Linked DNA regions of Nonomuraea africana. The protein of the gene in region 1 interacts with the protein of each later gene in a pairwise test. Links are inferred from orthologs where the notes say so. Each region holds a gene or a part of one and is shown on either strand. Other genes may lie near its edges.

Region 1 (14,503 bases):
GTTCCCCTGCCGCCCGCGACCTTGCGCACGACCAGGCGGTGGTCCTTGGCCCGCTCGTAGAGGATCCACTGGCCGTCGCCGCTGATGGCGAACTTGCCGACGGAGTCGGCCTTGCGCCCGCGGGCGTCCACCGCCGTGGCCGCGGCGTCGGCGACGGTGACCGTGCCCCCGGCGCGGAGCCTGACGCGCCATTTGCCGCACGGGACGCTGATGCCGTCCGCGTCCTCACAGGAGCCCACCCACGCCACGCGGGCGGTGACGGCGCCGGATCCTTCGATCGTCGACTTGTTGACTGTGGACTTGGTGACGTTCGTCGCGGTGGTGTCCGCGTGAGCCGGGACGATCGTCCCGCCGACGGCCAGCACCACGGCCGCCGCCCCCAAAAGCCTGTATTTCATGACCCCTCTCCTTCTCCACCCGTTTGGACTCCCGAGAAGAGACATCGGTTGGTCACAGCTCAGCCACAGCTGCCGTCCGGCCGCCCGGCTTCGGAGGGTTCATGCAGAACGGGCAGGTCCCGCGGGCATGGGCCAGCCGGGCGGAAGTCAGCCGGGCGGAGGTCAGCCGATGGGTTCGTAGGCCTGGAGGAGGAGTCGTTCGGCGTCGTCCAGGTAGATCTCCAGGTACGCCGCCGCGTCCGCCGCCCGCCTCGCCTCCATCAGCCCCAGCAGCAGCCGGTTGCGCTCGACGAACGGCTCGTGCAGCGCCCGCGGATTGCTCATCACGTGGAAGACCAGCCGCAACTCCGCCAGCAGTTGCCGCATCACCTCGTCCAGGCGCGGGCTTTCGTTGAGTGCCACGAGCGCCTGGTGGAAGCGGCTGTTGGCGGTGCCGACGTCCTGCCATCGGTCGTCCGAGGCCGAACGCTCGGCCTCCTCCACCGTCTCCCTGATCGCCCGCAGCGCCTCGGGCGTGGCCTTGGCGCAACGCCGTACGGCGGCGCCCTCCAGGACCCTGCGCATCTGGTAGAGGTCGGCGACGTCGGCGGCCGACAGCACGCGGACGAACACCCCGCGGTTCAGCTTGTGGTCGAGCAGGCGCTCGTGTCCCAGCAGCCGGAAGGCCTCGCGGAGGGTGTTGCGCGAGACGCCGAGCGCGCTGCCGATCGCCTCCTCCGACAGCCGCTGCCCGGGCGCGAACAGCCCCTCGATGATGTGCTCGCGCAGGATGTCGGCCACCCGCTCGGCCGTACTGCTACGCCCCAGGCGGGACCTGTCGTGCTCCAGCGCTGCCACCGCGTTATCCACAGTTCACAGAGAATCATCGAACAAAACTCTTGTCGAATTGTTGAACGATCCTTAGATTCAACCGTAATACCCCCCACGCAGGCAGGAGCGATGACATGCACCAGACGCGGCGGGTGATCCTCGCCAGCCTGATCGGCACGTCGCTGGAGTGGTACGACTTCTTCCTCTACAGCACGGCGGCGTCGCTGGTGTTCGGCAAGCTGTTCTTCCCGACCTTCGACCCGCTCAGCGCCACCCTGCTCGCCCTGGTCACCAACGCCGTCGCCTTCGTCGCCCGCCCGCTCGGCGGCATCGTGTTCGGCCACTTCGGCGACCGGGTCGGCCGCAAGACCGTCCTGGTGGTGACGCTGCTCGTCATGGGCGTCTCGACGTTCCTCATCGGCCTGCTGCCCGGTTACGACGCCATCGGCGTGGCCGCGCCGATCCTGCTGGGTGTGCTCAGGTTCGTCCAGGGCCTCGGCCTGGGCGGCGAGTGGGGCGGCGCAGTGATCATGTCGATCGAGCACGGCGACCCGCGGCGGCGCGGCTTCAACGCCAGCTGGCCGCAGGTGGGCGTCCCCGCGGGCTTCATCATGGCCACCGCGCTGCTCGGCATCCTGAACGCCTCCCTGTCCGAGGCCGCGTTCCTGTCGTGGGGCTGGCGGGTGCCGTTCCTTCTGTCAGGGGTGCTGGTCCTGGTCGGCCTCTGGGTCCGGGTGAAGATCACCGAGTCGCCGCTGTTCGCCGAGATCGAGCAGAAGGGCGCCAAGGCCCGGATGCCGCTGATCGAGGTGCTGCGCACGCACCCCCGCGCGCTGCTGTCGGCCTTCACCGCCCGCATCGGCGTGGACGTGGCCTTCTACACCTTCACGATCTACATCCTGCTCTACGTCACCACCGTGCTGAAGCTGGAGCGCTCGGTCGGGCTCAACGCGGTGCTCATCGGCTCGGCCTGCCAGCTGCTGCTGATCCCGCTGTTCGGTGCTCTTTCCGACAGGTACGGCAGGCGCACGGTCTACCTGGCCGGCGTGGTCGGCGCCGCAGTCTGGGTGTTCTTCTTCTTCCCGCTGCTCGACACGAAGTCCTTCCCGCTCATCGTGGTGGCCGCCGTGGTCGCCCTGGTGACCCACGCGGCGATGTACGGCCCGCAGGCCTCCTTCATCGCCGAGCTGTTCAGCACCCGCCTGCGCTACAGCGGCGCGTCCATGGGCTACCAGGTGGCGGGCATCGTCGGCGGCGCGATCGCCCCGATCATCGCCCTGCAGCTCCACTCCGCCTACGGCACGACCACCGCCGTGTCCATCTACGTGGTGGTCGCGCTGGCGATCACCGCTTTCGGCCTCGCCATCGCGCCCAAGAACGCGGAGGCGGAGGCCCAGGCCGTCCAGGCCATGAGGTAGCCGCGAAGGGACGTGGGCGGCGGCTGCCACCGCCGCCCACTCGGAGGTCCTCGTGAGAATCACCGTGGTCATCATCGCCGCCCTGCTCGCGCTGCCCGTCCTGATCGGCGCGGTCGGCGGGTGGGAGAGCACGAGTGGCGGCGAGGTCGCCGTCGTGCGCGACGGCGGCCCGCTGGACGACAACAAGGTGCGCCAGGTCATCCAGCCAGGATCGGGCCTGACCTGGACCGGCTGGTGGTCGGCCGTCCACACCTACCCCGCCCAGCAGCGCTTCTACACCATCACCGCCGACGCCAGGCGCGCCACCGCCCTCGGTGTGGACGTCGTGACGGTGCCCAGCAGCGACGGGGTGAACCTGGGCATCGAGGGCACGCTGTACTTCACCCTCACTCTCGACCCCGCGACGCTGAAGACCTTCGACGACAAATACGGCACCCGCACTTACAAGGGCGATCTGTACGCGTGGGAGGGCGACGCGGGCTGGTCCGCCTTCTTCGGCCAGGCCGTACGGCCGGTCATCGACAACGCGCTGCGCATCCAGATCGGGGGCATGCGCTGCGCGGAGCTGGTGCCGTCCTGCGCGCTGCTGGGCAGTTCCACGCTTCGGGCGCAGGACAGCAACGCGACCATCGCCAAGGTGCAGGACGGCGTCAACCGGACGCTGGCCCGCGACCTGCCCGCCACGCTCGGCGGCGAGTACCTGACAGGGCTGCGGTTCACGCTGGCCAGGGTGACGCTGCCGGCGCCGGTGCAGCAGGCGGTGGACCGCTCGCTGGCGGCCAACGCGGCGGTCTCGGAGGCGCAGGCGAAGGTGGCCCAGGCGAAGGCGGAGGCGGAGGCGAACAGGGCGCGGCAGGACGGATACGACAAGTGCCCCGCCTGCGCGGAGATCGAGAAACTGAGGTCGCTTCCACAGGGCATCACGGTCTACGCGCCGGGCAACCCGCAGGCGGTGGTGATCCCATCCCGTTAGCGCCTGGGGCCCAGCGTTGTCGCGCCCGCGAGAAGACCGGGACCGGGGCTTGGCCTTGCCGGGTTGGGGCTGGCGGTTAGAAGTAGACGCCGCAGCGCAGGATCACGTTGGCGTAGGGGCGGGCCTCTCCCGTCCGTACGGCCAGCTTGACCTCTCGCGACAGGCGCTTCAGCTCCTCGTGCGGGACGTGTTCCAGGCCCGGCAGCCGTTCCTCCAGCAGGACGGCGCATGCGGGGTTGGCCTCCGCGACCTCGCCCGCCGCCACCGCTCCCTCCACGACGAGTTCGTTCAGCAGGCCGTCCAGCACGTCGGCGAAGGACGGCACGCCGGGCACGAAGGCCAGGTCGACCACGTCGACACCGGGCGGGATCGGCATCCCGCTGTCGCAGACCAGCACCTGGTCGGTGTGACCTAGCCTGGCCAGCTGCCCGGCCAGCGCCGCGTTGAGTATCCCTGAGCGCTTCACAGCTCCTCCATGCGCGGATACGAGCTCTGCGCGCCCTCCCGGCGGACGGCGGCCGCGCCGACCTTCACCGCGAGGGCCGCCGCCTCGGGCAGGGTGTCGCCGAGGGCCAGCCGCCAGGCCAGCGCGCCGGTGAAGGCGTCGCCCGCGCCCGTGGTGTCCACGGCGTCCACGACGGGGCTCGGCACCACCGTGACGACAACCCCGTCAGCCCGCCCCGAAGGACCACGCGCGCCACTCGCGAGATCCGACGAGGCGGAATCCGAGGAAGCGCCCCTCGGACCCAAAGAAGCGTGGTCCGGCAGGTCGCCCGAGGAAACCCGATCCGGCGAACCGTCCACGTGAACCGGGCGCGCGGCGTCCGAGGACTCCGCCACCACCGCGCCCTCCGCCCCCAGCGTGATCACCACGGACCTCGGTCCGAGGGCGAGCAGGGCGCGGGCCATCCCCGCCGGATCTCCCTCCGAGCCCAGCAGGAACGCCGCCTCGTGCTCGTTGACCACCAGCGGGTCGGCCAAAGCCAGCAGTTCCCTGGGCAACGGCCGAGGCGGTGAGGCGTTCAGCACCGCGCGCCGGGCGGCGCGGGCCGCCGCCGTGACGGTCTCGAGCGGGATCTCCAGCATCAGCGAGACCACCGCGGCCCCGCCCAGCAGGTCGGCGGCGGCGGCCACGTCGGCGGGGGTGAGGCGCGCGTTGGCGCCCGGCGAGACGATGATGCTGTTGTCGCCGTCGGCGTCGACGGTGATGAGCGCGACGCCGCTGGCCCCCTCGCTCTCCACCACGTGCTCCACGGACACGCCCTCGGCGGCGAGTCCCGCCACCAGGCGCGTGCCGTACTGGTCGGTGCCGGTCCTGGCGAGCAGGGCCACGTCCGCGCCGAGCCTGGCGGCGGCGACGGCCTGGTTCGCGCCCTTGCCGCCGGGAAAGGTGTCGAGGTCGGAGCCCATCACGGTCTCGCCGGGCGCCGGCCTGCGCTCGACCTTGACCACGAGGTCGGCGTTGACCGACCCCACGACGACCACGTCCATGGTCAGCCCGCGAACTCGGAGACGTTGTCCTTGGTCGCGACCTTCACCGGCACGGCCACGGTCTGCTGAATGCTCTCGCCCTTGGCGGCCTTCACCGCGCTGGCGATGGCCTGCTGACCGAGGACCTTGGGCTGCTGGGCGACGGTCGCGGCCAGCGTGCCGTCCTGGACGGCCTTCAGGCCGTCGGGCGTGCCGTCGAAGCCGACGACCTTCACCGCCGAGCCCGCCTTGGCGCCGAGCGCCTTGATCGCGCCGAGCGCCATCTCGTCGTTCTCGGCGAAGACACCGGTGATGTCGGGGTGGGACTGCAGGAGGTTGCTCATGACGTCGAGGCCCTTGGTGCGGTCGAAGTCCGCGGGCTGCGCGGCGACGACCTGGATGCCCGGGTAGGCCTTGATGCCCTCGGTGAAGCCCTGTCCGCGGTCGCGCGAGGCGGAGGTGCCCGCGACGCCCTGGAGCACCACGACCTTGCCCTTCTCACCCATCTGCTTGGCCAGTTCCTGCGCGGCCAGCTTGCCGCCCTGGACGTTGTCGGAGGCGACGGTCTGCTTGACCTGGGCGCCGTTGACGCCGCGGTCGGCGGCGATCACCGGGATGTTGCTCCGCTCGGCCGCCTTGACGGCCGGCGCGGCCGCGTCGGAGTCGACCGGGTTGATGACGATCGCCTTCATGTTCTGGCTGGTGAAGTTCTGGACCTGGTTCACCTGCTGGGAGGCGTCGTTCTGGGCGTCGGTGACGGTCAGCGAGACGCCGAGCTTCTTGGCCTCCTCCTCCGCGCCCGAGCGCAGCTGGACGAAGTAGGGGTTGTTGAGCGTGGAGACCGACATGCCGATCTTGATATCGCCGGAGCCGCCCGTGGGGGACGTCCCCGTGGTGTCGGCCGAACCGCAGGCGGTCAGGCCGAGCGCGAGCGCGGCGCCGGCCGCGATGATCCTCAGCTTCATGACAGTTCTCTTCCCTTAATTGCTTGACCTGCGACGCAGGGTGTCGACGAGGACCGCGAGCGCGATCACGACGCCGATCACCACCTGCTGCCAGAAGGCGGAGACGGACAGGAGATTCAGGCCGTTGCGCAGAACGGCGAGGATGAGGGCGCCGACGAAAGTGCCGAAGGCGCGGCCCTTGCCGCCGGACAGGCTGGCGCCTCCGATGACGACGGCGGCGATGGCGTCCAGCTCGTAGCCGGCGGCGGCCTGCGGCTGGGCGGAGGCGAGGCGGCTGGCCAGCACGATGCCCGCGACGGCCGCGAAGCCGCCCGACAGGGCGTAGGTGACGAGCTTCTGCCTGTTGACCTTGATGCCGGAGAGCCTGGCCGCCTCCTCGTTGCCGCCGATCGCGTACATGGCGCGGCCGGGATAGGTGCGGTTGAGGATGACGGCGGCGATGAGGCCCATGACGACCATGACGATCACCGGAATCGGCAGGTAGCCGCCGATGGTGTCGCCCACGTGGGAGACCGCGTCGGGCATGGCGATCGGGCTGCCCTGGGAGACGACCAGCGCCAGGCCACGGGCGATGCCGAGCATGGCCAGGGTGGCGATGAACGGGGGCAGCTTGCCGTACGCGATGAGTGCGGCGTTGGCCAGCCCGCACACCACGCCGACGGCCAGCGCGATCACCGTGGCCAGCGGCCACGGCAGGCCCGAGGTCGTGGAGAGGTACGCCAGCGTGATCGCCGACAGCGCGGCCACGGAGCCGACGGACAGGTCGATGCCCGCGGTGATGATGACGAACGTGGCGCCGAAGGCGAGGATCGCGGTGACGGCCGCCTGCACACCGACGTTGAGCAGGTTGCTCACGCTCAGGAAGTCGCTGGACAGCAGCGACAGCGCGACGGCCAGGACCACGAGCGCGACGAGCGCGCCGTTCTCCGAGAGCAAGACCTTCGTTCTACTGGACACGACTACCCTCCACCTCGGTGACGGCCAGCGCCATCACCGCGTCCTGTGTCGCCTCGTCCGCGGGGAGTTCGCCGACGAGCCTGCCTCTGGCCATGACGAGCACCCTGTCGCTCATGCCGATCACCTCGGGGAGATCACTGGAGATCATGAGGACGGCGTGACCCGAGGCGGTCAGTGTGTTGATCAGTTGGTAGATCTCGACCTTGGCGCCGACGTCGATGCCGCGGGTCGGTTCGTCGAGGATGAGCACGCTGACGTCGGCCAGCAGCCACTTGCCGATGACGATCTTCTGCTGGTTTCCTCCGGAGAGCGTGCGGACCTCCTGGCCGAGCCCGCTCATCCGGACTCCGAGCCGGCCCGCGACCTCGGCGGCCACCTTGCGCTGGCCCTGACGGTCCACGAATCCGGCGCGGGTCGCCCTGCCGAGCGTCACCAGGCCGAGGTTCTCCGCGACGTCCGCGCCGAGCACCAGCCCCTGCCCCTTGCGGTCCTCGGGGACCAAGCCGAGGCCCATGGCCATCGCCGCGTGGATGTCTCCGGCGGGCAGCGGCCTGCCGTCCACCGTGACCTCGCCCTCGTCGTAGTGATCGGCGCCGAAGATCGCCCTGGCCACCTCGGTACGGCCCGCGCCCACCAGCCCCGCGAGGCCGACGACCTCGCCGGCGCGCACCTCGAAGGAGACCTCGTCGAAGTGGCCGCGCCTGCCCAGCCCGCTCACCTTCAGCAGCGCCCGGCCCGGCCGCTCGGACTCGCGGGGGTACTGCTGGTCGATGGGACGGCCGACCATGAGCCTGACGAGCTCGTCCTCGGGCGTGTCCGCCGGCACCTCGGCCACCGAGCGCCCGTCACGCAGTACGGTCACCCTGTCGCCGACCTGGGCGATCTCCTCGAGGTGGTGGGTGATGAAGACGATCGCCACGCCCTGGTCGCGAAGCTGCCTGACGATGGAGAAGAGCCTGTCCACCTCGCCGGTGGTCAGCACCGCGGTGGGCTCGTCCATGATCAGCACGCGGGCCTCCAGCGCCAGCGCCTTGGCGATCTCGACCATCTGCATGCGCGCGATGCCGAGCGTGCCGAGCTTCCTGCGCGGGTCGATGTCGAGGCCGACCCGGTCGAGCAGCTCGCGGGCCTGGCGGTGCATGGCCTTGACGTCGACGAAGCCGAACCTGCGCGGCGGGCGGCCGAGGGCGAGGTTCTCCCCCACGGTCAGCTCGGGGACCAGGTTGAACTCCTGGTAGATGGTGGCGATGCCGAGGCGCTGGGCGTCGCCTGCCGTACGGATCTCCACGGGGCGGCCGTCGAGCAGGACGCGGCCCTCGTCGGGGTGGTAGGCGCCGGAGAGCATCTTGATCAGAGTGCTCTTGCCCGCGCCGTTCTCGCCGAGCAGCACGTGCACCTCGCCGGTGCGCAGGGAGAGGTCCACCCCGTCCAGTGCGAGGACGCCGGGGAAGCGCTTGCGCAGGCCCTCGACCCTGAGGATCTCCTGGCTCATCTCATGCACCCTTCCTCTCGCAGGACCTGCGGACGACCAGCTCGGCGGGGAGCACCACCGACTCCCCGCTGCGTCCCGCGACGCCCTGCAGCAGCAGCCGTACGGCCGTGCGCCCCATCTCGGCGGTGGGCTGGGCGATCGCGGTGATCGGTGGATCGACGTGGACGAACCACGTCACGTCGTCGAACGAGGCGACCGCCACGTCGTCGGGAATGCGCAGCCCCCTGGCCCTGATCTCGTCCAGCCCGCCGAGTGTCATCAGGTTGTCCCCGAAGAAGATCACCTCAGGCGGCTCCGGCAGATCCAGGAGGCGCGCCGTGATGGCCCGGCCGCTGCCTTCGCGGAAGTCGCCCGTCGCCAAGTACTCGGTCCTGAGGTCGAGACCCGCCTCGTTCATCGCCGCGGCGAAGGCCTCGGTCCGCTCGCGGCCCGTCGACAGCGTGGCCGGCCCCGAGGCGAAGGCGATCCTGCGGTGCCCTCTGGACTTCAGGTGCGCGACCAGCGCGGCGATGGCCGTGGCCCCGTCCGCGCGCACGGACGGCACGTCGAGGCCGCTGATCGTGCGGTCGAGGAAGACGAGCGGCCTGCCGGTGCGGACCAGCTCCTCCACCAGCGGGGTGACCTCGGCGGTGGGGCAGATCAGCAGCCCGTCGACGCGCTGCTCCACCAGGGTGCGCACGTAGTGGTCCTGCTCCTCCGCCCGCTCGTCGGCGTTGCCGATGACGACGGTGTAACCGGCCTGCCTGGCCTCGTCCTCGACGCCCCTCGCCAGTTCGGTGAAGAAGGGGTTGAGGATGTCGCCGATGATCAGGCCGATCGTCCGGGTGGCCTCGGTGCGCAGGGAGCGCGCGACGGCGTTCGGGACGTAGCGGAGCTCCTTCATGGCCGCGTAGACGCGGTCGCGGGTCTCCTCCGTGACCGACGGGTTGTCGTTCAGCACGCGGGAGACCGTGGCGACGGAGACGCCCGCGCGTGCCGCGACGTCCTTGATGCGTGCCATGCGTCCTCCATGTAATCGATTACATCACCATAGGTAATCGATTACATGGATGTAAACAGCGGGCACTGTGATTCAGGTCACAGTGCCCTCCGGGTGATCAGACGGCCGCGGAAGCCGGCTTCGCCGTACGCCATCTGCCCCTGAAGGCGGCCATGGAGATCAGGAAGACCACCTGGCCGCCGAGGCCGACCAGCAGCCACGCGCTCCACCCGCCGGCCGCCACGACCTGCGGCGACACCAGGAGCAGCACCACGATCATGATGCGCACGACCATGCCCCAGATGCCGAGCGCGGCGCCCTGCAGCCGCGGCTCCACGTCCTCGGCGTCCTCCGAGAAGTTCGCCATCCACGGCACGTACGCCACGCCGAGCACCAGGAAGAGGGCGGCGTAGACCATGACGACCACGGGACCGCCGGCCCCCGAGCCGATGAGGGCGACGAACCCGCCGAGCGCCGCGATGGTGAGCACGGTGCCCACGAGCGTGAACGGCTTGCGCAGCTGCAGCCGGTCCGACACCCGCCCGACCGCGATCACCGCGACGGCGTTGAGCACGATCCCGAGCGCGACGACCCCGTTGGCCTGCGCGGCGCTCATCCCGAAGGAGTCGACCAGGATGGTCTGGCCGAAGATCGCGAAGGTCCAGTAGAGCACCTGCCACCCGGTGTTGCCGAAGACGTGGGCCCACAGATGGGGATGCCTGAGCAGCTCGCGGACCTTACCGGGGTCGATCTTCTCCTCGGTCGCCACCGCGGCCTCGGCGGACATCACCTGCGCTCTGAGCGCGGCCGACGGCTCGGCGATCTGCCAGATGATGACGCCGCAGAGCACCAGCGAGACCACGCCCATGATGACGGCCTGCGACTGCCAGGCGTTGCCGAACATCGGCAGCGTCAGGCTCGCGATCGCCGAGGCCAGGAAGGAGGCGCCCACCGGGCCCCAGGTCCAGAACCCGAACGCCTGGGCCCTGCCCACACGCGGGGAGAAGTCTCGCACCAGGCTGGCGGTGATCGTGATGGCCGCGCCCTCGATGAACAGCATCAGGCACCGCACGAAGAACAGCCCGCCCACGGTGTCGACAGTGGCCAGCAGGAAGTTGCAGGCGGCGGTGACGGTCAGGGTGGGCACCAGGATCGTCACCCTGCCCCACCGGTCGGACAGGATCCCGCCGAATCCGGCCGACAGCCCGCCCACCAGCACGGAGACGGCCGCGATGAGGCCGTAGACCTCCAGCGACATGTCGAGGTCGGCGCGCAGCAGCGGGAGGATCGTGGCCAGTGTGGTCTCGAAGTTGGCCACCAGGCTCGCCAGCACGGCCACCGCCAGCAGGCGGATGCGCCGGGTGCCGACGGGATAGACGGTGAGCTCGCGGACGTAGAACGGCTTCATTCCAACCTCCGGGGGGTGGAAGGTTGCTCTAGAACGCGCTTCTAGATTTCTCAAAGTCTCGCCGCCCCGCGCGTGACGTCAACGTTTCAGTACGTCACGATGTGATCTCGCTCACAGCCGATACCTGTCTGACTGGTGAGACTCGTGAGGTTGTAATGGAATCGCCGCCGTTTTCGGGCACGCGGATTTCCAAATAGTCATAAACTCCGCGCCGTGAGCCTGCCTGTACGTGAACGTTCCCCCCGGCCCGGTGGCGGCCGCCATCGGCGGCCCGTTCCCACGTCCCTGCCGCCGGACGCCCCGGCCCTCGTGCTGGCGTGCCCCGCCGACCCCGGCGGGTACGCCGAGGAGATCGCCGGGCTGGTCCGGGTCGACAACCCGCACATCGAGGTGCGTCTGGCCACGTTCGAAGATCTCGCAGACACGCTCCCGCAGGACCGCGCCGCGATCGTGGTGCCACTGACCCTCTGGCCCGACCCCGTGGTCACCGAGGAGATCACCAAGGCCGTCGCCGCCACCGGCGCGGAGGCCACGGTCACCGACGCGCTCGGCCCGCACCCGCTGCTGGCCGAGGCCCTGCACATCAAGCTGGCGGAGAAGCAGCTCGCGAGGGCCGACCGGATGCGCCTGCTCAGCGTCTCCAGCCCGGTCGACGCGGTCATCCTCGGCACCGTCGGCGGCGAGCACGCCGTCCACGCCGCCCAGGCGACGGCCGTGCTGCTCGCCTCGCGGCTCACCCTGCCCGTCGTGGCCGCCTCCCTCGACAGCGATCCCGGTGTCGGCGTGGCCGCCGAGCGCCTTCGCGCCGCGGGCGCCGAGCGCCTGGCGATCTCCCCCTGCCTCATCGGGCACGAGGCCGACGCCTCCGTCCTGGAGTCGGCGGCGGCGAGCATCGGCGCCGGATACGCCGACCCGCTGGGCGCGCACGGCGCCGTCGCCGAACTTGTCGCGCGAGCTTACGGCAGTCAACTGGCGACTTGACAGCTCTTGTGAAGATCGCGGGGGACGCGTTACCGTCTGCGCATGCGCAGCGTCCACGTCACCGGCGAGCGACTGGGCCTGCGTGAGGTCACCGCCGACGACGTCGACGCGTTGCACGCCGTCTACGGCGACCCGGCGGCCACCCAGCACCTGCCGTTCGACCCGCGAAGCCGGGCCGAGGTCGTCGAGATCGTCGCCGAGGCGATCGCGGCGGCCACCGCCACCCCTCGCCGCCTGTACGTGCTGGCCGTCACCGACCTCGAGACCCGCGAGGTCATCGGCGTGGCCCGCCTGCACATCGAGGCCGACCACCCGCACAGCGCCGAGATCGGCCTCGGCCTCCGCCCCGACCTGTGGGGACGCGGGATGGGGACCGACCTGATCCGGCTGCTGCTGCGGTTCGGCTTCAAGGGGCTGGGGCTGCACCGCCTGTGGGGCGCCCGCTCCCCCGCCAACACGGCGGCGCAGCTGGCGATGCTGGTCGCGGGGATGATGGAGGAGGGACGCATCCGCCACCACGTACCCACACCGTCGGGCTGGCGCGACTCCATCGTCCACTCCGCCCTCGCCGACGAGTGGCCCGCCGACCGCGCCCTGTGACCAGCCCTTCGCCCATCCGACCGTACGGCAAGACGCTCCGGCCACCCCCCGTGAGCGCGGCGTAGACCCGCACCGCTGATGTGAGAAGTGGTTGACCGCCGCGTCGTGGTAGCCCTCTCCAAACACGTGGCCGGTTTCCCCGCGCTCACGGCGGAACGCCTCCTGCACCACTGATGGGGCCGGGCGCCTGCTACGGGCGACACCTGAACCAGGGCACCCTCACTCGCGCGCCCGCCCCTTTCGTCACCGGCGACGGTGCGCCAAGCCTCCGCGTAAGCCGCGACCGTGACGGATCCGCCGGGAGGGCGCCATGCCTCGCCCGCAACCGCGTCGAGAGCCGGCGCGGCCTTTTTGGCATGTACGAACAGCCCACGGCCAGTCGCTACGGGTATGCCCAGCGGCCCCCAAGGGGACTTCTGCACGAACAGCGGATCGACGTCATCCCCGACAGGCAAGCTATTCCGACATATCACGCAAATCCTCCGCTATTGCCATGAAAGGGATATGCAAGTCACTTCGCCTAGAAATGTCCACATAGCCCAACGGGGCTCGTACCACCACATAGATCTACACACACTAAGGAGAACCACATGTTCGACATCAAGAAGACCCTCGCAGCCGCCACGATCGCAGCCTCCGCCGTGGTGGCCCCCATGATCCTGTCGGCCCAGCCCGCCAGCGCCGCCACCGTGACCGAAGTGGGAACGACCGCTGGCGTACAGACAACCATGACGCCCGGGCACCACAACGACGACAAGAAGAAGGGCAAGAGGGTCAAGGTCAACAACAAGGGCGGCACCATCGGCAACGGCAACGGCGGCAACGCCAACGGCGACTTCGGCGCCGGCGGCTTCGGCGGCGACAACAACGAGGGCAACATCGGCATCGGCAACGGCGGCGGCGGTGGTGACAAGGAGGTCGAGGTCGACAACGAGGGCGGCACCATCGGCAACGGCAACGGCGGCAACGCCAACGGCTTCGGCGGCGTCGGCGGTGACGGTGGTAGCGGCAACAAGGGCGACATCAACATCGGCAACGACTGACATTCCCTTGTTGATCAGCCGCACAGCCAGTGAGCAAAACCGATTAGCGGCCACCAACATGGGCGGCCGACGCGATCAGCGTCGGCCGCCCACCTGTGTGCGCGGGAAGTGTCAAGCGGGCAAGGGCGAGCGTCGCGAGAACCGATGTCGCCCATGACATGGACGTTCACCAGACGTCCGCCGGCGAATTCTCTCGGAGGTGGCCGCTGCGCGGCCACGGCCGGCGTGCGATCAATCGCCATCGCCACATTCGATGATCGATCCGTGGTTCGTGCGACGAGGTCGACGATCGTGTCGGTCGCGGTGCGGATATCGCCACTCGATACGACCGGCCGGCCGCCCACCGTCGAGAGGGAATCACCCCCCGTCAGCCCCTTCTCAGGCTGGATACACGAACCAATGGAAGAGCCCCCCGACCTGTCCCGGGGCGTGGCCCACGAGCAGCGGATCGATGCTTCCCCCGCGAAAACGACATTCCGGCATATCGCTCATATCATCTGCTATCGGCATGAAAGGGATACGCAAGTCGCCTTAGGTACAAATATCCATATAGCTCCCCGGAGCCCCTACTTAAGGAGAACCTCTCATGCTCGACTTCAAGAAGACCTTCGCCGCCGCCACGATCGCCGCCTCCGCCCTCGTCGTCCCCGTGACGATGTCGGCCCAGCCCACGACCGCGACCACCAGCGCGACCCAGGTCGAGACGTCCGCCTCCACACAGGCCACCCTGACCGGCGGTTGCAAGCCCCGCGTCATCAAGAAGATCAAGAAGGTCAAGAAGATCAACATTGACAACAGGGGCGGCAACATCGGCAATGGCAACGGCGGCAACGCCAACGGCGCCCCGGGCGGCTTCGGCGGCAACGGCGGCAACAACAACGGCGGCAACATCAACGTCGGCAACAACTGACGTCACCACATGCTCGATCGTGCAGCCGGCGATCAAAGGCGATTAGTGGTTCTGGGGAATGGGCGGCCGACGCGAACTGCGTCGGCCGCCCTCCTGTGT
Region 2 (15,365 bases), 2.6 Mb from region 1 along the record:
CCGGAGGGCTGGCGCAGGCTCAGCAACGCCACGGGCGGCTTCTCCGTCGCCGTCCCCCGCGAATGGAAGGCGACCAGGATCCCCGGCCGCGACAGCGTCAGCGTCAAGGGGCCGGGCACGCCCGGCGAGCTGATCATCGAGTGGACCGAGTCGGGCAAGACCGGCCTCACGCCGAAGCAGGAGTGGGAGAGCCTCGAGCAGGAGATCCAGGCCAAGGGCCAGTTCAGCGGCTACACCAGGCTCGGCATCGTCGAGCTCACCTACCTCGGGGTCGAGGCGGCAGACTGGGAGTTCACCAGGAACAAGGGGGGCGAGATGATCCACGTGCTGAACCGCGGCTTCCGGCTGGGCGACGGCCGTCCCTTCGCGCTCTACTGGGAGACCCCCGACCGGCTCTGGACCGAGAGCAGGGCCACCCTCGACACCATCCTCGAGACCTTCAGGCCGACGTGAGCGAGCAGGCGCGCTTCTGGCGGCACCCGGGGGTGCCGGAAGTCGACCTGCTCAAGGCCCGTTACGTCACCCATCGCTTCTCCCGTCACGTCCACGACGGCTACGCCATCGGCGTGATCACCTCGGGCGTGGAGGAGTTCGACTACCGGGGCAGGCTGCTGCGCGCCGGGGCGGGCGACGTGGTGCTGGTCAACCCCGAGCACGAGCACACCGGTCAGGCGGGCGTGCCGGGCGGCTGGTCCTACCGCATGCTCTATCCGTCGATCGAAGCGCTGGGAGCGGGGCGCGGCACGCCGTACTTCCCCGAGCAGGTGGTGCGCGACCCCGATCTGGCCAGGCTGCTGGTCAGCGCGCACCTGGCCACCGAGCGCGGCGACCGGCTCGCCGCCTCCACGCTGATGCGCGCGCTGTTCGCGCGCCTGCTGTCCAGGCACGCGGGCGTGCGGCCGCCCCTGGAGGCGGCGTCCGGCCAGGGCGCGGTACGGCAGGCCATCGACCTGCTGCACGAGCGCATGACCGACCCGCCCACGCTGGAGGATCTCGCGCAGGCCGTCCAGGCCAGGCCGTTCCCGCTGCTGCGCGCGTTCAAGGCGGTCACGGGCCTGCCCCCGCACGCCTACCTCACCTCCCTGCGCGTACGGCAGGCCCGCCGCCTCCTGGAGACCGGCCTGCCGCCCGCCCAGGTCGCCGCCGAGGTGGGCTTCACCGACCAGGCCCACCTCGGCCGCCACTTCAAGCGCGTCGTCGGCATCCCGCCCGCCGCCTACCAGCGCGCCGCAGGAACGTACAAGACTCGCCAATCCCCCTCGTCCTAGCCTCGGGTGGCATGAACACCGCAACAAGGGACGGACTAGGCGTCGGAGTCGCCGTCGGCCTGTCGGGCGCCGCGTTCGGCGCGGCGGCCGTCACCGCAGGACTCGACGTGGCGCAGTCGTGCGTCCTCAGCCTTATCGCCTTCACCGGCGCTTCGCAGTTCGCGCTGGTCGGCGCGGTCTCCGGCGGCGGTGACCTGCTGGCGGCCGCGGCGGGCGCGCTCCTGCTCGGCGGCCGCAACACCCTCTACGGCCTGCGCCTGGCCGACCTGCTCAAGGTGCGCGGCGGCAGGCGGCTGGTGGCCGCCCACGGGGTGATCGACGAGACGACCGCCGTCGCGCTGGCCCAGCCGACTCCCGAGACCGCCCGCACGGCGTTCACCGCGACCTTCGCCAGCCTGTACCTGATGTGGAACCTGACCACGCTGATCGGCGCGCTCGGCACCTCCGCGCTCGGCGACCCCGGCGTGCTCGGGCTGGACGCGGTGGGCCCCGCCACCTTCCTGGCCATCCTCTGGCCCCGCCTGGCGAGCGAGCCGGGCCTGCGCGGGCTGGCGCTGGGCGGCGCCGCGATCGCGCTGCTCGCCACCCCCTTCGTCCCCTCGGGCGTGCCCGTCCTGCTGTCGGCCGTCGTCGTGCTGGCGGTGGTGCTCCGATGACGCTGTGGTGGGCGATCGTCCTGGTCGGCCTGGGCTGCTACGCGCTGAAGCTGGGCGGGCTCGCCGCTCCCCGCCGGGTGCTCGACCACCCCGCGGTGCGCAGGTTCGCCGAGCTGGTGCCCGTCGCGCTGCTGGCCGCGCTGATCGCGGTGCAGACCTTCACGCACGAGGGAGCGCTGCAGTTCGATCTCGCCAGGACGGCCGGTCTCGGCGCGGCGGCCGTCGCCCTCGTGCTTCGCGCGCCGTTCCTCGTGGTGCTGGCGGCGGCGGCCGTGGTCACGGCGCTTGTTCGAGCCTTTACGGGGTAGCCCGTCCCACATGTCCGAATCTTCGGGGATCATCGGTGGGCGTTATCGGTTGCTCAGAACCATCGGACGGGGCGGCATGGGCACCGTGTGGGAGGCTCACGACGAGGTGCTCGGCCGCGACGTCGCGGTCAAGGAGGTGCTGCCGCCGCCCGACCTGAGCGGTCCCGAACGCGAGGTCTTCATGGTGCGCACCTTCCGCGAGGCGAGAGCCGCCGGGCGGGTCGCCCATCCCGGGGTGGCGACCATCTTCGACGTGGTCCAGGAGGGGGGACACCCCTGGATCGTCATGGAGCTGGTCCGCTCGCGGACGCTCGGCTCGCTGGTACGCGAGCGAGGTCCGCTCGAACCGGCCAGGGTGGCCGAGATCGGGCTGGAGATCCTTGCCGCGCTGCGCGCCGCCCACGCCGCGGGGGTGCTCCATCGCGACGTGAAACCGGACAACGTGCTGCTGGCCGAGGACGGTAGGGCGGTGCTGACCGACTTCGGCATCGCCACGACCGAGGACGAGGCGCCGGTGACCAGGACCGGCATCCTCGTGGGCACGCCCGCCTACATCGCGCCGGAACGCGCGGCGGGCGGCAGCGCCGAGCCGGCCTCCGACCTGTGGTCGCTGGGCGTCACGCTCTACACGGCGGTGGAGGGGCACTCGCCCTTCCAGCGCGGCCACGCCCTGGCGACGCTGGCCGCCGTGATGCACGACGAGCCGCTGCCCATGTCGGCCGCGGGACCGCTCGCCCCTGTCGTCCACGGGCTGCTGCGGAAGGACCCCGCGCTGCGGATGGGGATCGACGAGGCGGAGCGGCGGCTGCGGGAGATCGTGCTCGGCCTGGCCCCCGAGCCGACCGCCCCCGTGGCCGTGCCTCCGGCGCTGCCCGCCTCCGCCGTACGGCCTGCGACCCGGAGGCGGCGGCGGCCACCTCCGCTGGTCGCGCTGGCGGCCGCGGCGACCGCCGTGGCGCTGGTGACCGGCGGGATGGCGTGGATGTCGGGCCGCACGGAGACTCCTCAGCCGAAGCAGTCGGCCTCCGTGCCGTCCGTGGCGCGCACGCCGACGGCGACCTCGGCGCCGCCGCCCACGCCCACTCCCACGCCGGCGGGCTCTGGCGAAGAGGGCGGCACCCCGTTACAGCAGGCCCCGCCCCCCACCGACTCGTGGGGTGAGCCGAGGCAGACCAGGTCGCCTGAGCGCGCCGATCGGCAACGGCCCGATCCGAAGCCGACCAGGAGCAAGGCGAAGCAGACCTCGCCACCCGGCGAGCCGACCGAGGAGCCGACCGCCGAGCGCGGCTCCGACGACGACCCCGGTCAGGTCGAGCCCGAGGAGGGCGAGGACGAGCAGCGCCAGAAGGGCAAGATCAAGGCCAAGGGCAAGGGCAAGGCCGAGGACGAGGGCTGAGGTCAGGACTCCGCGCGCACGATGTCGAGCGCCTTCTGCAGGTCGTCGGGGTAGTCGCTGCTGAAGGACATCCACTCGCCGCTGGAGGGGTGCTCGAAGCCGAGCGACACCGCGTGCAGCCACTGCCTGGTCATCCCGAGCCTGGCCGCGAGCGTGGGATCGGCGCCGTACATGAGGTCGCCCACGCACGGGTGGCGCAGCGCGGCCATGTGGACGCGGATCTGGTGCGTGCGCCCGGTCTCCAGCTTGATGTCGAGCAGCGAGGCGGCCCTGAAGGCCTCGACCGTGTCGTAGTGGGTCACCGACGGCTTGCCGCCCGCCACCACGGCGAACCTGCCGTCGCCGGAGGGATGGCGGTCGATGGGCGCGTCGACCGTGCCTCTGAACGGGTCGGGGTGGCCCTGGACCAGCGCGTGGTAACGCTTGTCGACCGTGCGCTCCTTGAAGGCGCGCTTGAGGACGGAGTAGGCGTGCTCGCTCTTGGCCACGACCATCGCGCCCGTGGTGTTGGCGTCGAGGCGGTGCACGATGCCCTGCCGTTCGGCCGCGCCGCTGGTGGCCACCGTGTGCCCGGTGCCGAGCAGGCCGCCGATCACCGTGGGGCCGGTCCAGCCGACGGTCGGGTGGGCGGCGACGCCGATGGGCTTGTTGACCACCACGATGTCGTCGTCCTCGTAGATGATCGCCATCCCGGGGACGGGCTCGGCCACCGGCATGGGCGTCGTGATCGGCGGCGGGAGCGTGACGTCGAGCCACGCGCCCGCGTGCACCCTGTCGGACTTGGCCCCCTGGGAGCCGTCCACCAGCACGTCGCCCGCGCCGATCAGCTCGGCAGCGCGGGTGCGGGAGAAACCGAAGAGCCGCGACAGTGCGGCGTCGAGTCGTTCGCCTTCGAGCCCGTCGGGGACGGGCAGGCTGCGCTGTTCAGCCATTCTTGCTGGTCACCTCCCTGGTGCCGTCGATCTGGTAGCCGCGCCAGGCCAGGAAGACCGCCACGATGCCGCCGCACACGATCGCCGAGTCGGCGATGTTCCAGACGGGGAAGTGGCCGGGGAAGGTCTCGATGAAGTCGACCACGTGCCCCTGCAGCTGCCCCGAGGCGGGACGGCCGAAGCCCGCGGGATAGCGCAGCAGCCGGTCGGTGAGGTTGCCGAGCGCCCCGCCCAGCATAAGGCCGAGCGTGAGCGTCCACGGCAGGCTGCGCAGTTTGCGCGCCGTGCGCAGGATCGCGACCACCACCCCGGCCGCGACCAGCGTGAAGACGAAGGTCATCCCGGTGCCGATGCTGAAGGCCGCACCAGAGTTGAAGATCACCCTGAACTGGAGCAGGCCGGGGATCACCACCAGCGGGTCCTCGCGCTCCAGCGTCCGCAGCACGAGGGTCTTGGTGAACAGGTCGAGCCCGTAGATCACCACGGCGATCAACGCGAGAAGGCCGATCAGGCGTCGCCCGATCGGCCTCGCGGCTGTCTCACTGTCAGCGCTCAGCGGCGTTCCTCCCGCTGCTTGCATGTCACGCACAGCGTCGCCCTCGGGAACGCCTGCAGACGCTCCTTGCCGATCGGCTTGTGGCACGATTCGCACACTCCATAGGTCCCTGCGTCGATCCTGGCGATCGCACGTTCGTTCTGCGCGACCAGGTCGCGTGTGTTCAGGGTAAGGGCGATCTCGCGTTCGCGCTCATACGTCTTGGCCCCGGCGTCGGCCTGGTCGTCGCCCGCCCCCTGGGTGACGTCCCCGGAGGCGATCTCCGTCTCGTGCCGGAGGATGTCGGCCTCGAGCTCGGCTATTTCCTGAACGAGGGTGTCGCGTACCTCGGCCAGCTCCTCTGCCGACCACATCGAAGGGGTCGCGGTCTGCGTGACTGCCGCCATGGCTGCCTCCATGCTGATCAAGGCTCAAACGGTGCGGGCAGCTTAGGCCGTGAATAACGACTCGGCAAACGACCCGCCGTACGGTTTACCCCTCCCGTACTATCCCGCCACGCCGGATCAACTCCTCAACATAGGCATCCATTCCCGGATCTTTGTCGCAATTTGCTGAGGTGGATATCGGGAAGCGTTCGCCCTCCACTCTGCGTTATGGTTTTAGCCTGCAAGGCGTTGACGGAGCCCTGTGATGCGAATCACAGGGATATCACTCCCGAGCCGCCGGAAGAACGGCTCGCCAGAGCTCACTAGAACCGGCCGCAGACCAAATGAAGTGGGTCCCTCCGGGGGTCAAGAGGGGTGGTACCGCGGAGCCGGACGGCTTCGTCCCTTCACATCGTCGCCGTTTCGACACCGTGGAGGTCCCGCCCGAGATGTCCCACTATTTCCGCTCTCTACCCGCGCAGGTCGACCTGCCCGCGCTCGAGCGTGAGGTCCTCGACCGATGGCGGGACGGGAAGATCTTCGAGCGCTCCGTCGAGCAGAACGAAGGCGCCCCCGCCTGGGTCTTCTACGAGGGCCCGCCCACCGCCAACGGCCTGCCCGGCGTCCACCACGTCGAGGCGCGCGTCTTCAAGGACCTCTTCCCCCGCTACAAGACCATGCGCGGCTTCAGCGTGCCGCGCAAGGCCGGCTGGGACTGCCACGGCCTCCCGGTCGAGGTCGGCATCGAGAAAGAGCTCGGGCTGACGGGCAAGAAGGACATCGAGGCGTACGGCATCGCCGAGTTCAACGCCAAGTGCCGCGAGTCGGTGCTGCGCCACGTCGACGCCTTCGAAGAGCTGACCGAGCGCATGGGCTACTGGATCGACCTGTCCCAGGCCTACCGCACGATGGACCCCGAGTACGTGGAGTCCGTCTGGTGGTCGCTCAAGGTCATCTTCGACAAGGGCCTGCTGTTCCGCGACTTCCGCATCACGCCGTACTGCCCGCGCTGCGGCACCGGGCTGTCCGACCACGAGCTGGGCCAGCCCGGCGGCTACGAGACCGTCTCCTCGCCGTCCGTCTACGTCCGCATGCCCGTGACCTCCGGCCCGCTCGCGGAGCTCGACGCCTCGCTGCTGATCTGGACGACCACGCCCTGGACGCTGGTGTCCAACACGGCGGTGGCCGTCCACCCCGAGGTCACCTACGTCGCCGCGCGCACCGCGGACGGCGAGGTGCTGGTCGTGGCCGAGCCGCTGCTGCCGGTCCTCGGCGAGGGCGCCACCGAGGTGGCCCGCTTCTCCGGGCGCGAACTCGAGCGCACCGCCTACTCCCGCCCGTTCGACCTGGTCGACATCCCCGGCGCGCACTACGTGGTCCTGGGCGACTACGTCACCGTCGAGGACGGCACCGGCCTGGTCCACCAGGCCCCCGCCTTCGGCGCCGACGACATGACCGTCTGCAAGACGTACGGCATGCCGATCGTCAACCCGATCGGCCCCGACGGCCGCTTCCTGCCCGACGTGCCGATGGTGGGCGGCCAGTTCTTCAAGGACGCCGACGAGGGCCTGACCGAGGACCTGGCCGGGCGCGGCCTGCTGTTCCGCGGCGGCCACTTCGACCACAGCTACCCGCACTGCTGGCGCTGCCACACCCCGCTGCTCTACTACGCGCTGCCCGCCTGGTACATCCGCACCACCGCGGTCAAGGACACGATGCTCGCGGAGAACGAGAAGACCAACTGGTTCCCCGAGACCATCAAGTGGGGCCGCTTCGGCGAGTGGCTGCGCAACAACGTCGACTGGTCGCTGTCGCGCTCGCGATACTGGGGCACGCCGCTGCCGCTGTGGGTGTGCTCGGCCGACGAGTCGCACGTCACCTGCGTCGGCTCGCTGGAGGAGCTCGGGTCCCTGGCGGGCCAGGAGCTGTCGAACCTCGACCCGCACCGGCCGTACGTGGACGACATCTCCTTCCCCTGCCCCTCGTGCGGCGCCGTCGCCCAGCGCGTGCCCGACGTCATCGACGCGTGGTACGACTCGGGCTCCATGCCGTTCGCCCAGTGGGGCGCCAAGGGCAAGCCCGACGGCGTCTACCCCGCGCAGTTCATCTGCGAGGCGACCGACCAGACGCGCGGCTGGTTCTACTCGCTGATGGCGGTCGGCACGCTGGTCTTCGAGCAGTCCTCCTACGAGAACGTGCTCTGCCTCGGCCTCATCCTGGCCGAGGACGGCCGCAAGATGAGCAAGCACCTCGGCAACGTGCTCGAGCCCATCTCGCTGATGGACCAGCACGGCGCCGACGCGCTGCGCTGGTTCATGGCCGCCTCCGGCTCGCCGTGGGCGGCGCGGCGCGTGGGCCACAACGCGCTGGAGGAGATCGTCCGCAAGGTCCTGCTGACCTACTGGAACACCGCCTCCTTCTTCACCCTCTACGCCAACGCCGAGTCGTGGTCGCCCTCGATGGCGGACGAGGCGCCCCCCGCCGCGGAGCGCCCGCTGATCGACAGGTGGGCTCTGGCCGAGCTGCACCGGACGGTGTCGGAGGTCACGGCCGCGCTCGACGCCTTCGACACCGTGCGCGCGGGCCGCAGGCTCGCCGAGTTCCTCGACGACCTGTCCAACTGGTACGTCAGGCGCTCGCGGCGCAGGTTCTGGCAGGGCTCGCAGGAGGCGTTCGCGACGCTGTACGAGTGCCTGGAGACGGTCACCAGGCTCATGGCGCCGATGACGCCGTTCGTCACCGACTATCTCTGGGATGTGCTGCGCGGCGTGGACGCGCCGTCGTCGGTGCACCTGGCCTCGTGGCCGTCGGTCAAGGAGGAGCTGCTCGACCCGTCGCTGTCGGCGCAGATGGCGCTGGTGCGCAGGCTGGTCGAGCTGGGCCGGTCGGCCCGCGCCGCCTCCGGGGTCAAGACGCGCCAGCCGCTGGGGCGCGCCCTCGTGGGCGCTCCCGGCTGGGCGTCGCTCTCCCCCGAGCTGCGCGACCTCATCGCGGACGAGCTGAACGTCCAGGCTCTGGAAGACATGTCCGGATTTAGTACGGATTTGGTGTCTTTCACCGTCAAGCCGAACTTCAGGGCGCTCGGCAAGCGGTTCGGCTCGCAGACCAAGCTGGTCGCGGCGGCGGTCTCGGCCGCCGACGCCGCCTCGCTGGCCGCGACGCTGCGCTCGGGCGCACCCGTCTCGGTGGAGGCGGGCGAGCTGGGCACGGTCTCGCTCACCGCCGACGAGGTGATCGTCACCGAGCAGCCCAAGTCGGGCTGGGCGGTCGAGACGGGCGCGGTCGACACCGGCACCGGCGAGACGGTCGCGCTCGACCTGGCCATGACCGACGAGCTGCGCAGGGCCGGGCTCATCCGCGAGGTCATCCGCCTCGTCCAGGACGCCCGCAAGTCGACCGGCCTCGCCATCACCGACCGGATCGACCTGTGGTGGTCGGCCTCGTCGGCGGACCTGGCCGAGGCGCTGCGCGCGGACGGCTCGCTGGTGGGTGAGGAGGTCCTGGCCGCCAGCCTGAGCGAGGGCACGTCCGCGGACCTGCCCGTCCACACCGACGCCGACCTGGGCCTGAGCTTCCAGCTCAGGCGCGCCTGAACAACCGACGGCGCGGCCCCTCACCCGAGGCGCCGCGCCGTCGCCATGCACGCACCCGGCCCAACGGATCCCCGTGGACCACGGGTGAGATCCCGGCAAGCTTCTGGAACGGTCACACTCCACGCCCAGCGACTGATCGGCGGCTCCACCGCCTCGTCCGCGGTGATCACCGGCCTGATCATCGCCGTGATGACCATCGGCTGGGCCACCAGCTTCCTGAAACCGCCGGCGGCCGAGAGGGCAGCAGAGCCGTCAGCGCCGGCGGAGCCGTCCCCCGAACTCGCGTAACACCCCTGGCGGAGCCGTCCTCGAGCCCGCGTATCACCACCCGGTGGAGCCCGTCTCCGGAGCCCGCGTAACACCACCAGGCAGACCCGGCCCCAAGCCCGCGTTCGCGGCTAGAGCGAGACGCGCATGGTGATCGACCTTGGACAGGAAGACACTTGGAAGGCACCGTGAACGAACTGTCGGGCGTCGTCGATGCGGGCCGTCGGCGGCGCCCAAGAGCGCGGGGCCCCGGCCATGTCGGCGAGATGTCGACGAAGCCGGGGCAATGCTGCTGGACGCGGTGGCGTGCGGCTTCGAGAGGCCGGAGCCGGGAAAGAGGTCGGCGCCCGCTACACCGATCTCGGTTCCGGATACAACGCGTTCTGGCGGCACTGCCTCGACAAGATCGAGCGTCGGGGCGGAGGTCAGCCGACTCGCTGGTGGTCGTGCTGGCAGACCGAGCAGGGGGTGAGCCCCTTCGACTCGGCCTCGGCCTTCTGCATCGTCTGGATGCTGCCCGGCTCCGCCCCCTTGATCAGGGGGCAGGACGAGCTGTGGAAGCGCCGCGTGCCACCGATCACCTTGACGACACCGGGACGGTCGAGCCTGACCGTCTCGTTCGCCCCTGAAGGCGTGTCCTCGTCGGCGGCGGGTGCGCCTGCCTTGCCCGGGGCTGAGGTGGAACCGGGGACGACCGGAGGCCCGGCGCGCCCGGGTGCGGTCGCCTCCGGCCCCACCGGCTCCGCGTCCAGCGACTCCGGACGGTCGAACCACCCGCCACCGGACTCCCTGGTCCGAGCAGCGCCGCTGCGGCGCTCGGCGTCGGGCTCCTGTCCGGAGGTGGAAGCCTTGGCGGCGGGCTTCGCCTCCGCGTTCCGCACCGCGGCCACAGGTGGGCGCAGCCTCTGGGTCATCTCGGACGAGGTGTCCTCGGCCCCATCGGGCTCAGCGGACCCCTCCCGAGCGGAACCCACGGAGGCGCGATCCTTCGCGGCGCCCGGGGCGGGCGCATCCTGCGCTGATCCCGCCGAGGGGCCACCCTTCGCGGGACCTGCTGACGGTCCGCCCTGAGGGGAACCGGCCGAGAGGACGCCCTTCGCGGAAGCCGGGGAGCCCTCCTGCGGGGACCCCTTCGAGGGACCATCCTGCGACGAACCCGAGGAGCGGTCCTGAGCGGAAGCCCCAGGACGGTCCTGAGCGGAACCCGAGGAGCGGTCCTGAGCGGAAGCCGCAGGGCGGTCCTGTGTGGGCGCCGCAGAGGGGCGGCCGTCCTTCGAAGAAGCCGACGAGGGAGCGTTCTGGGGAGAAGTTGTCGAGGGAGCGTTCTGCGGAGCAGCCTGGGAAGGGCGGGCCTGCCGGGTGTCGTCCGCTGCGGGACCGCTCTTGGGCGCCTCAGGGGAAGGGCCGCTGGAGGCGGGGCGTGGTGCGGCGCCGGGGGTGCCGGCCACGAGCGTGCCAGGTGCGGGTTTCGGCTGCGAGCCGCCCGCCGTCCCGTCGGGGCGCCGAGCAGCCGCCCCCTCGGAGCGCTCAGAAGCCACGCCCGCCGAGGGAGACTCGCCACGCTCGGACGGCGCCTGCGCGCTCGACGCGGGAGATTCGGCACGAGAGGCAGGGGACTCACCACGAGAAGCCGACGAATCACCGCGAGGAGCCGCCGACTCACCGCCAGAAGACGTCGACTCGGCCCGAGAGGCGACGGACTCGGCCCGAGATGACGGGGACTCACTGCGAGAAGCAGGAGATTCGCCGCGCGATGACGCGGACTCGGCGCGGGAGGCGGTAGAGCCGGTGGGCGCGCCGGGAGAGGTAGCGCCGTCATCAGCGTCGCCCGGGCGTCCGGAGGACTCAGATGAGGTGTCGCGCGAGGCGGCGGAACCGCCCGTCGAATCGGTCGCTCTGCCCTGCGACGCCGGACGACCGGAGGAGTCCGGGCCGCCGGCCTGCGTCGGCGTACGACCAGAAGGTTCAGAGGTGCCGGCCTGTGACGCCGGACCACCGGAAGACCCGGCGGGGCCCGCCTGCGACGCCGTACGGCCTGCGGGGGCGGGCGGAGGGGCGGTGGGGCGGGCGGAGGGGTTCGAAGGCCCGGAGGGCTCGCCCGAGACGGCGGGAGAGGCGCCGGAGAGGGGGGCGGGAGCGCCGGAGGCGCCCGGGGCCGGGCCGGAGGGGCGCGCAGGTGTGCCGGGCTGGCCGGGGGAGGTGACAGGGCGGCCGACGGGGTCGGTGTCCCTGCTGGCGGAGGCGGCCGGATAGGGGGCGCGGCCGACGCCAGGCTGTTCGGGGGCAGGGGGCACCTGCCGCCCGCCGAGCGCGGCGTCGGGCAGGCACGTCGTGCAGGGCGTGAAGCCCTCCTCGCGCGCCTCCTCGTAGGTGAGCTCCTCGTGATCTCGTCCACTGAGCTGACGGCAGCCGGCCACGTGGTAGCGCTTGCGTCCGGGGATCACCATGACGATCGCGTCGGGCGAGATGCCGCGCGCCGCGACGGGCCGTGGACGGGGCGCCGCGTTCGGCACGGTCGCCGTCTGCTGCCTCATCCCCGTGGGCGCGGGGATCGGCGGCCGGGGTGCCATCGGCTGCGGCGCCGTCCCAGCTGGGGCGACGCCCGCGGGCGTCGTCGCCTTCGGAGTGACAGGCGCGGACGGCTCCCGCGGCGCCTGCGCCCCGGCACCACCGCCGCCGGGGAACAGCTCGTGACGCCGCAGGAACGCCCCGATCACCAGGAAGAGCGCGGACAGCACGCTGACCACGATCGACCACATGATCAGGAACGGTTCAGCCATGACGAAGCCCGCGATCAGCAGAATGACCGCCGCGAGCACCAGACCAGCGCTGATGAGGATCACAGGGGGCTCTTTCGAGTGACGGATCAGAAGCGAATCTGACCCGTTACCTTACCGGCGTTAGCGGCGGTCGTTGTGCTGGCCGTCGGCGCCCTGGAAGGCACCCTGGTGCTGCGACTGGTCGCCACCGAACGGGTTGGGCCCGCCGGGAAGGGGCTGCTGGCCGCCCTGCGGCACCGAGTGGGTCATGGCGGGGGCGCCACCGCCCATCGGAGCGCTGGGGATCACGGGAAAGCCGCCACTGCCGCCCTCCGCGGAGACGTTCAGCTCGGCGAGCTGGTTCTCCAGGTAGAGCTTGAGCCTGCTGCGGTACTCGCGCTCGAAGCTGCGCAGTTCCTCGACCTTGCGCTCGAGCTCGTCGCGGGTCTGCACGAGGGAGCCCATGGCCTGACGGTGGCGCTCCTGGGCGTCGCGCTCCAGCGTCTCGGCGCGGGCCCTGGCGTCACCGATGACCTGCTCGGCCTGGCGGCGAGCCTTGGTCAGGATGTCGTCGGCCTCGCGGCGGGCGCGGGTGACGGTCTCGTCCGCCTCGCGGCGGGCGTCGGCGATCGCCTGGTCGGCCGTCTGCTGGGCGAGGGCGAGCACGCGGGCCGCGGTGTCCATGTTGTCCTCGGCGGGAGGCATGTTCATGGCAACGGGGACCGGCTGCGGCTGCGGCGGGGCCTGCATGGGCTCCGGCTGCGGCGGCGCCATCATCTCCGGCTTGGGCTGCTCCTGCACGGGGGCGGAGGCCATCGGCATGTTCATGCCGCCGGGCACCTTGCCCCGCAGGCACTCGGCCAGCTTGGCGCGGAGCTCCTCGTTCTCTTGGATCAGGCGGTCAAGCTCAGCCTCGACTTCGTCGAGGAAGGCATCCACCTCTTCCTCGTCGTAACCCGGTCGCAACCGGGTGGTACTGAATTGCTTGTTCCGCACATCAGCGGGCGTCAGCGGCATCTTTTTGGTCTCCTTGGCGCGCTTGGAGTCTGTCCGGAGGGACGGTACCCGATCACTACAGCGCGGACACGAGTTGGATCATGACCAAGACCACAATGAAGAGCACTGTGAAGCTTAGGTCAAAGGCCACCGTACCCAACCGGAGGGGAGGAATGAAACGGCGGAGAAACTTGAGAGGTGGGTCTGTTGCGGTGTATGTGGCTTCCGCCAGCACCAGAACGAACCCGGAAGGCCGCCACTGCCGGGCGAACGCCTGCACCGTCTCGAAGATCATTCTGCCGATGAGCAACACCAGATAGAGAGACAGGACAACGACCAAGATCTCGCCAACGATCCCCACGGTCCGGCCGCGCCTCCACTTCTGGGTGCCCCTTCCGGTCCCGAGGACCCGGTCGGGTAGGTAGTCATACAGAGACTCTAACTCTGGTTGAAGAATCCGCGTTCCGCGATTCGGGCCTTGTCCTCGGCGGTCACCTCGACATTGGCTGGGGACAACAGGAACACCTTGTTGGTAACACGTTCGATGCTGCCGTGTAGGCCAAAGACGAGACCTGCCGCGAAATCGACAAGTCGCTTGGCATCGCTGTCAACCATCTCGGTCAGGTTCATGATGACCGGGGTGCCGTCGCGGAAGTGCTCACCGATCGTCCGCGCCTCGTTGTAGGTCCGCGGGTGCAGCGTCGTGATGCGCGCCAGGTCGGTCGTGCGGCGCTCCAGCACGGTCGTCGCCGGTCTGGGCGCGGGGACACCGGGGTCGGTGTCGTCGTCGCGGTCGTGCGCCGTCGCGGGACGGTCCTGCTCGGCCCGACGCGACTCCTCCTCGTAGTCGTAGTCGTCGTCGGTGTAGGCCTCGTACCTCTCGTAGCGGTCGTCCTCCACGAGGCCGAGGTAGACCGCCATCTTGCGCATCGCGCCGGCCATCGCTAAGTCGTCCTCCTGCTCATGGTCGCACTCGCTCGAGCGATCCGCACTCGAGGCGGCAGCCGTACCCCCTTGGAGCTCACCGCTGATCGACCTCTACTTCGTTCGCGGGCCCAAGGCCCACTTGAGGGGACATTACCTGACGAAGGGCTTGCGGCGACCGAGCAACGCCGTACCGACTCGCACGTGTGTCGCACCGTGCGCCACGGCTTCGGCCAGATCGCCGCTCATCCCCGCCGAGATTATGGTCGCACCAGGATGCCCGGCCTGTACGGCCAGCGCCAGATCCCGCAGCCTCGCGAACGCCTTGCCCGGTTCCTCCCCGAGCGGCGCGACGGCCATGAGCCCGCCGAGCCGTACGCCCTCCGTCGCCGCGATCTCGTCGGCCAGCCCCGGCACGTCGGCGGGGCGCGCCCCGCCGCGGCCCGGGTCGTCGTCGAGCGCCACCTGCACGAGACAGCCGATCTCCCGCCCGGCCCGTACGGCCTCGCGTCCGATGGCCGCCACCAGCCTGGAGCGGTCGACGGAGTGGATCAGGTCGGCGTACCCGACCACAGAGCGCACCTTGTTGGTCTGGAGCTGACCGACGAAGTGCCACGTGAGCGGCAGGTCAGCGCAGGCGCGGGCCTTCTCCGCGGCCTCCTGGTCGCGGTTCTCGCCCACCTCGGTCACGCCGAGCCCGGCCAGGATCCGTACGTCCTCGGCCGGGTAGGTCTTGGTCACCGCGATCAGCGTGACCTCCTCGCGGGAGCGCCCCGCGGCCCGGCAGGCCGCGGAGATCCGCGTCTCGACCTCGGCCAGCCCGGCCGCGATCTGCTGTTTGCGAGCTATGTCCACAAGAAACCCATCGTGCACCCTTCGCGGATGGACCGCGAACCGGGGCCCCGAGACGCACCGAACCCCCACCGCGTCGACCCCGAGGTCTCGCAGCGGGGGTGTGATCCCCTCTCCCGGAGCAGGGGCCGGGTGAGGAATCTCACTTCAGGAAGTCGGGCACGTCCAGCTCTTCTTCTTGCTCCTCGAAGACCACGGGGCGCCGCCTGGCGGGCTCCGACATGCGGGAGGAGATCGGGGTGGGCGGGTTGGTCACCTCGGGCGCCGGCCGCGGGATCGACACGGGCGCGGGCGGCTCCTCGACCGGCGTGGGCACGGCGGCCGCGGGTGCGGGCGCGGGTGCCGGCGCGGGCGGGGGCGTCTCGACGGCCCGCACCGGCTCGGGGCGCGGCTCAGGCCGCACCTCGGGGCGGGGCTCGGGACGCGGCTCCGGCCTCGGCGGCTCGGCCTTCACGCTGGGCGCCGGGGCGGGCGCGGGGCGTACGGGCCCGGC

The links.
Region 2: the proteins of H4W81_RS49195 (region 1) and ileS interact in binary tests that used the Escherichia coli proteins (3 or more experiments, as listed by UniProt). The link is inferred for Nonomuraea africana from one-to-one orthologs.

What each region holds. Positions count from the first base shown.
Region 1 is NZ_JADBEF010000001.1:1,755,410-1,769,912, reverse strand. The notes cover bases 4,064-6,877. They hold H4W81_RS49195 (D-ribose ABC transporter substrate-binding protein), read right to left. Parts: upstream 6,035-6,877; coding sequence 5,093-6,034; downstream 4,064-5,092. Other genes in these bases: H4W81_RS49190 (ABC transporter permease), read right to left, coding at 6,050-6,877; H4W81_RS08125 (ribokinase), read right to left, coding at 4,064-5,090; rbsD (D-ribose pyranase), read right to left, coding at 4,064-4,065. Also shown: H4W81_RS08150 (hypothetical protein), read right to left, coding at 1-398; H4W81_RS08145 (GntR family transcriptional regulator), read right to left, coding at 561-1,235; H4W81_RS08140 (MFS transporter), read left to right, coding at 1,343-2,626; H4W81_RS08135 (SPFH domain-containing protein), read left to right, coding at 2,679-3,599; more of rbsD, read right to left, coding at 3,676-4,063; more of H4W81_RS08125, read right to left, coding at 4,062-4,063; more of H4W81_RS49190, read right to left, coding at 6,878-6,991; H4W81_RS08115 (sugar ABC transporter ATP-binding protein), read right to left, coding at 6,981-8,483; H4W81_RS08110 (LacI family DNA-binding transcriptional regulator), read right to left, coding at 8,485-9,483; H4W81_RS08105 (MFS transporter), read right to left, coding at 9,581-10,870; H4W81_RS08100 (sirohydrochlorin chelatase), read left to right, coding at 11,084-11,851; H4W81_RS08095 (GNAT family N-acetyltransferase), read left to right, coding at 11,894-12,451; H4W81_RS08090 (hypothetical protein), read left to right, coding at 13,042-13,494; H4W81_RS08085 (hypothetical protein), read left to right, coding at 14,081-14,404. UniProt on the Escherichia coli protein: Part of the ABC transporter complex RbsABC involved in ribose import. Binds ribose. Also serves as the primary chemoreceptor for chemotaxis.
Region 2 is NZ_JADBEF010000001.1:4,374,990-4,390,354, forward strand. Bases 5,599-9,274 are described here. They hold ileS (isoleucine--tRNA ligase), read left to right. Parts: upstream 5,599-5,930; coding sequence 5,931-9,074; downstream 9,075-9,274. Other genes in these bases: H4W81_RS20670 (hypothetical protein), read left to right, coding at 9,159-9,274. Outside these bases: H4W81_RS47405 (serine/threonine-protein kinase), read left to right, coding at 1-453; H4W81_RS47410 (AraC family transcriptional regulator), read left to right, coding at 450-1,268; H4W81_RS20635 (AzlC family ABC transporter permease), read left to right, coding at 1,280-1,924; H4W81_RS20640 (AzlD domain-containing protein), read left to right, coding at 1,921-2,232; H4W81_RS20645 (serine/threonine-protein kinase), read left to right, coding at 2,243-3,628; H4W81_RS20650 (RluA family pseudouridine synthase), read right to left, coding at 3,631-4,560; lspA (signal peptidase II), read right to left, coding at 4,553-5,053; H4W81_RS20660 (TraR/DksA family transcriptional regulator), read right to left, coding at 5,113-5,502; more of H4W81_RS20670, read left to right, coding at 9,275-9,362; H4W81_RS20675 (hypothetical protein), read right to left, coding at 9,767-10,255; H4W81_RS20680 (hypothetical protein), read left to right, coding at 11,313-11,594; H4W81_RS20685 (hypothetical protein), read left to right, coding at 11,787-12,035; H4W81_RS20690 (hypothetical protein), read left to right, coding at 12,032-12,223; H4W81_RS20695 (DivIVA domain-containing protein), read right to left, coding at 12,242-13,117; H4W81_RS20700 (YggT family protein), read right to left, coding at 13,173-13,457; H4W81_RS20705 (cell division protein SepF), read right to left, coding at 13,535-14,038; and 2 more genes. UniProt on the Escherichia coli protein: Catalyzes the attachment of isoleucine to tRNA(Ile). As IleRS can inadvertently accommodate and process structurally similar amino acids such as valine, to avoid such errors it has two additional distinct tRNA(Ile)-dependent editing activities.